Linked DNA regions of Thermogemmata fonticola. The main gene of each other region encodes a partner of the protein of the gene in region 2 in a complex. Links are inferred from orthologs where the notes say so. Each region holds a gene or a part of one and is shown on either strand. Other genes may lie near its edges.

What was found. The genes of interacting proteins can lie anywhere in the genome.
Region 1: the proteins of lpdA (region 2) and H0921_RS03445 are in contact, whole or in part, in a crystal structure (PDB 1EBD), measured with the Geobacillus stearothermophilus proteins. The link is inferred for Thermogemmata fonticola from one-to-one orthologs. Residues at the interface, in WP_049624544.1 of Geobacillus stearothermophilus: Pro340, Ser341, Asp344, Tyr345, Arg403, Asp406, Val408, Glu431, Ala432, Gly433, Asp438; in WP_033016211.1 of Geobacillus stearothermophilus: Ile130, Ala131, Met132, Pro133, Arg136, Arg140, Glu141, Asn155, Arg157.

Annotation. Positions count from the first base shown.
Region 1 is NZ_JACEFB010000001.1:960,700-963,654, reverse strand. What follows is about bases 70-2,952. They hold H0921_RS03445 (2-oxo acid dehydrogenase subunit E2), read left to right. Parts: upstream 70-587; coding sequence 588-2,318; downstream 2,319-2,952. Other genes in these bases: H0921_RS03440 (alginate export family protein), read left to right, coding at 2,717-2,952; aceE (pyruvate dehydrogenase (acetyl-transferring), homodimeric type), read left to right, coding at 70-509. Outside these bases: more of aceE, read left to right, coding at 1-69; more of H0921_RS03440, read left to right, coding at 2,953-2,955.
Region 2 is NZ_JACEFB010000011.1:36,657-39,588, forward strand. The notes cover bases 73-2,932. They hold lpdA (dihydrolipoyl dehydrogenase), read left to right. Parts: upstream 73-720; coding sequence 721-2,145; downstream 2,146-2,932. Other genes in these bases: H0921_RS13410 (S46 family peptidase), read left to right, coding at 73-552; H0921_RS13420 (TIGR04283 family arsenosugar biosynthesis glycosyltransferase), read right to left, coding at 2,208-2,932. Outside these bases: more of H0921_RS13410, read left to right, coding at 1-72. UniProt on the Escherichia coli protein: Lipoamide dehydrogenase is a component of the glycine cleavage system as well as of the alpha-ketoacid dehydrogenase complexes.

The sequences.
Region 1 (2,955 bases), on a different replicon or contig from region 2:
CGCAAGGAGCCATTGCGGAAGTTCAACTCCTGGGGTCAGGTCCTATTCTCATGGAAGTATTACGTGCCCAGAAAATCCTTGCGGAACAATATAATGTGGCCAGTACTGTCTATAGTGTGACGAGTTATCAGATGTTACGCCGGGAAGCCCTGGAATGTGAGCGATATAATCGGTTGCATCCCCTGGCAGAAAAGCGCGTCTCCTTCGTCCGCCAGGTGTTGGGGAATGTTCCCGGTCCGATCATCGCCGCTAGCGATTATGTCCGAGCAGTGCCGGAACTCATCGGCCCCTTTTTGGAAGGGCGGTTGCTGGCGTTGGGAACGGATGGTTTTGGCCGAAGCGACACGCGTAAGGCGCTGCGCCGCTTCTTCGAGATCGACGCGGAGCACGTCACTGTCGCTGCCCTCTACTCCCTGGCAGAGCGTCAGGAGATCGACCGTTCTGTCGTGCAGCAAGCGCTGGAGTCGCTGGGAGTGTCACCCGATGCTCCGCCGCCTTGGACCGTTTGATGGGAGGCAGCAACTCCGGGTAAGTGACAAGGTATGCTCCGGTTACGACGTGCGTGGCTTCTAAGGCAGAGGTGAGGCATGGAATTCCGTTTGCCGCCCTTAGGGGAGGGGATCGACACGGTCACCGTCACCGCGGTCACGGTTCGGCCCGGAGATGTGATACAGGCCGGCCAGAATGTCCTGACCGTTGAGACAGACAAGGCGGCGGTCGAGGTTCCGGTCGATGTCAGCGGTGTTGTCGAAGCGGTTTTGGTTCAACCTGGCGACAAAATACCGATTGATACCCCCGTTCTGCGCTTGCGTGCGAATGCCGAGGGGAACAAGACGCCAACTTCCGCGGGATTGTCACCTCCCTCTGCGGTTCCCCAAGCGGCTGCCCGTGCACCGGCTCCTACTGCGACAGTTTCCACAAGTTCCGTGGCTTCGCTACGAGGTGTCGCGGCGGAATCAGCGGAAACTCCCGCCACGAGTGATTTTCTGCTCCCCGAGTTGGGAGAGGGAATCGAAGCGGCAACGATCACCGCCGTCTTGGTGCAACCGGGGGACACGGTGCAGCCGGGCCAGAACGTGGTGACGGTGGAAACCGACAAGGCCGCCGTGGAGGTGCCGATCGATCGCGCTGGCATTGTGACGGCGGTCCACGTCCAGCCGGGGGATAAGGTGCCGGTCGGGGGACGAGTGTTGAGCCTACAATCGGCGGGACGATCAGCCCGTTCTACGACTTCGCCCGCCGGTGGATCAGCGGCCAGCAGTGCGGGAGCGACGCCGCCGCCATCCGAGCCTTCCGCTTCTTTCACCCCAGAACGAGAAGGTCAGCAAGCTGCCGCGACCAATGGCGTTGCCGCAACTTCATCCATTCCTCCCTCGGCGAAAGATGCCCGCGCGGGTTTGGTTCCCGCGAGTCCGGCGGCGCGGCGCTTGGCACGCGAACTCGGAGTCTCGCTTAATGAGGTGCCTCCCAGCGGACGGGGAGGACGAGTCACTCTGGACGACATCAAAAACTTCATCCGCACCGAACGGCAACGACTCCGCCCAGCCCCCCCATCGCAGGCTTCAGGCGAAGCTGCCGGCCTTGCTCTTCCGCCACTGCCGGATTTCAGCCAATATGGACCGGTAGAAATCCGCGAAGTGTCCACTCTGCGCCAAACCATTGCCCGCAATCTGACCCTGGCCTGGCGGGCAGTGCCGATGGTGACCCAACATGACCTGGCGGACATCACCGATCTAGAAGCTGGGCGCAAGCGCATCGTGGACGCTATGCCGCCGGGCAGTCCCAAAATCACTATGACTGTGCTGGCCATCAAAGCCTGCGTGGCGGCCCTCAAGGAGTTCCCCCACTTCAACAGCAGTTTCGACATGAACACAGGCCGCCTGATCTACAAGCGTTACTACCACATCGGCATTGCTGTGGATACGAAAGAAGGCCTGGTGGTGCCCGTGGTGCGCGACGCCGATAAGAAGAGTATTCGGGACTTGGCCGCGGAAGTCCAGGTCCTCGCCGAAAAGGCCCGTGCCCGTAAGCTTCGCCTCGAAGAAATGCGCGGCGGCACCTTCACCATCTCCAATCTCGGCGGCATCGGGGGTACGGCCTTTACTCCCATTGTGAATTATCCTGAAGTTGCAATCCTCGGCCTGTCTCGATCCACTTGGCAGGCTGTCGTGCGGGATGGGCAAATCGTGCCTCGCCTTATGCTCCCTTTGAGCTTGACTTACGATCACCGTGTGATCGATGGGGCGGATGGATGCCGTTTCGTCGCTCGGCTCGTGCAGCTTTTCAGCGATCCCATCCGGTTGCTCATGGAAACCTGACGCGCGCGATGTGAGGCGCCCTGGGTTTCCACGAACCTCCTCTTTTGCTCGCCCTCTTTTGCTGGATGGTAAATCTTCCCTCACCGCTGCATCTGGCAAAATCGCAGAATTCGACCCATTTCCCAAATCGGAAAATATCGGCACAACCGCGGAAATCGCTCATTCCCATGAAGTGGACAGATTGGGTGTATGAAGAGGTTGGATGTTAAGAAGGCCGCCGATTCCGGGCGTGCGGTTTATGCAGAGTTTAGGAAAAGCGGACGTACCGGGAATGACATCCTCGCAGGTGATGCTTGCAGTTGCCGACTTTCTCAATGCGATATTTTCAGCGATGGCACGGATTCGAGGAAACATGTGCCTGGTATCTCATGGACTTCTCAAACCAAGGAAGGTGAGTTATGCGTTGGTGGAAACATTGGCGATGGAGCATCGCCTTTCTGGGCGGCCTTGGCGGATGGGGAAATGTAGCTCAGGCGCAAGATGTGCCCATGGTCATGCCTGGGCCGCAGCCATCTGCCGTTTCTGCACCAGGCGTGCAGGAAGCAGTGCAGAGTTCACCTGGAGTTGCTTCAGTATCGGCGGACTCTGGAGGTGCTGGTTCGACCGCAACTCCTCCTTCCGGGAGCACCGCCACACC
Region 2 (2,932 bases):
CCGGCTGCCCGCGCCGTACGCAAGCGCTTCGAGAATGAAGTCGAGGAGCCGAAGCGCCAGGCTTACGCCGCTTTGGCCAAGGCCCGCTTCGCCATGGATGGGGACCGGGTCTATCCTGATGCCACCTTTACCCTGCGTTTGGCCTTCGGCGTGGTCAAGGGGTACAAGGAAGATGGCAAGGACGTGCCGCCGTTCACCACCTTCGCCGGCATGTTCCAGCGAGCCGAGGAGCAGAAGCATCAGCCCCCCTTCGTGCTGCCCAAGCGCTGGCTGGAGCGCAAAAAGGCCCTCGATCTCCAGACGCCGCTGAACTTCGTCTGCACGGCGGATATTATCGGCGGCAACTCCGGCTCGCCGGTCATCAACAAAAAGGGGGAGGTCGTGGGCCTGATCTTCGATGGCAACATCCAGTCGCTGGTGCTGGACTTCATCTACGATGACGAGCAAGCGCGGGCCATCTCCGTCGATAGCCGGGGCATTCTGGAAGCGCTGCGCAAAATCTACGATGCCCAGGACCTGGCGGATGAGATCACCGGCGTCCTCAAGCGCTGACAGAGAAAGGGAAGGAGAGGAGCGGAGACAGGGCGAAGGTAAGGCGGAGGCGGGGGTCCAGCCGAGCGGCGGCGCAAGAGGGGCGGCGGAGCGCTGCCGGGGACCGGAGGGACCAATCAGGCCGTGGCGGAAGCGGCTGCCCCAGCTTCCCAAGGGAGTGACACAGCGATGGCGGAAACCCGCAGCACTCAGCTCCTGGTGATTGGCGCCGGACCCGGCGGCTACCCGGCGGCGTTGCATGCGGCCGATCGCGGATGGGCCGTCACCCTGGTCGATGAGGATAACCGCCTGGGCGGCGTCTGCCTCAATCGCGGCTGCATCCCCTCCAAGGCGCTGTTGCATATCGCCCGGCTCCTCCATGAAGTCCGCGCCTTGGCGGAACAGGGCGTGCGCTTCGAGGGACCGCAGATCGACCTGGAGCGCCTGCGCAGCTACGTCCAGAAGCAAGTCGTGGGCCGGCTCAATAGCGGGATCGCCCAGTTGACCAAGGCCCGCGGCGTCCAGGTGCTCACCGGTCACGCCACCTTCCTCGACCCGCACACCGTCCGGGTGCGTCCCAGCGTCGGCGAAGAGCTGACCTTGCGCTTCGAGCATTGCATCCTGGCTCCCGGCTCGCTGCCCGTGGTGCCTTCCGCCTGGCAGGTCGATCCCCAGCGCATCTGGGATAGCACGGCCGCCCTGCAACTGTCCTGCCTGCCGCCGCGCTTGTTGGTCATCGGAGGGGGGTACATTGGCTTGGAGATCGGCACCGTCTATGCGGCCCTGGGCAGCCAGGTGACGGTCGTGGAAGCCTTGGACGGCCTCTTGCCCCTGGCGGACCGGGACCTGGTGGCGCCGCTGGAGAAACGCCTGCGTCGGGAGTTCGCCGCCATTTACGTGAACACGCGGGTGGCCAGTGTGCAAGCGGCGGAGGAGGGGATCGCTGTGACCCTGGAAGGCCGGGATGTGCCGGAACGGCTCCTCTTCGACCACGTGCTGGTCGCCGTGGGGCGCCGGCCCAATACGGCCCATCTGAACCTGGACAAGGCCGGGGTGCAGGTCGATGAGCGTGGTTACATCCGCGTCGATGCACAACGCCGCACCAGCGTACCGCACATCTATGCCGTGGGCGATGCGGCGGGGGAGCCGGGACTGGCCCACAAGGCGACAGCGGAAGCACGGGTCGCCGTCGAAGCGCTCTTGGGGGAACCGGCGGCCTGGCAGCCCCGCGCGATTCCAGCCGTGGTCTTCACCGATCCGGAAATCGCCTGGGCCGGCCTGACGGAAAAGCAAGCCCAGGCGGAAGGGATTCCCCACGAGGTCCTCAAGTTCCCCTGGACCGCCAGCGGCCGCGCAGTAACCCTCGACCGCACCGAAGGGTTGACCAAACTCCTCGTCGAGCCGGACAGCAAACGCATCCTGGGCGTTGGCATGGTCGGCGTCGGTGTCGGAGATATGATCGCCGAAGGAGTGTTGGCCATCGAGATGGGCGCCGTCGCCCGCGACCTCCTGGAAACCATTCACCCCCATCCCACCCTTTCGGAAACCCTCATGGAATGTGCCGAGCTGGCTTACGGTGCCTCCGTCCATATCGCTCGTCCGAAACGCAGTTAGAGCTGCTCGTTGGAAACACCCAGCGCGTATAAGTGAGTGTTGCTTGTTCAACGGAGTGAGTGCTATCCGTGGGCTACGCCGTCCGAAGCGTGTCCCCGGTTCCTTCCAGGAAGTGCGGCGTGAGAAGAGCGGTTCTGGCCCCTTGGCTCTGATGTTTCTCGTTGCCTAAGCGCTTCTACGCCGGCGGCCGGCGGTGGGGCCGCGTAGTATTCCTGGTACAGTTTCTCTACGATGGTTTCGCCATGCCGGGCCAAACGCCGCCGGATGCGCCAGTTCTGCCACAGCACGGGGAGCAGTCCCCGCTTTTGGAAGCGGCGCGGAGAGACCGTCACGGGAAGATCGAGATAGGCGAGCGGTCCGCTTAGCTGCAAACGCCGGGATAGGGCCACATCTTCCAGAAACGGCCAGGGGGGAAAGCCGCCGATGGCTTCCAGGACCGAGCGGCGGAAGAACTGGGCCTGGTCGCCGTAAGCCAGTCCCCGGCGGGCGCGGCGGCGATCGGCCCATTCGACGAGACGATACCACCAGGCTGCACTGTCAAAGCGATGGCCCAGGCAGCCGCCCACAATTTCGGGATGATCGGCGAGCCGTTGGCGGACCCGTTCCAAAGCCACAGGGGGGAAGATCATGTCGGCATGGGCGATCAGGATGATGTCCTGCGGACAGAAATCCAGGGCGTAAGCGATCTGTCGGCCTCGGCCGCGCTGAGGACAGGAGAGAACCAGGGCGCCGCCTTGCTCCGCGATGGCCGCGGTCCCATCCGTGGAGCCGCCATCGGCGACGACAA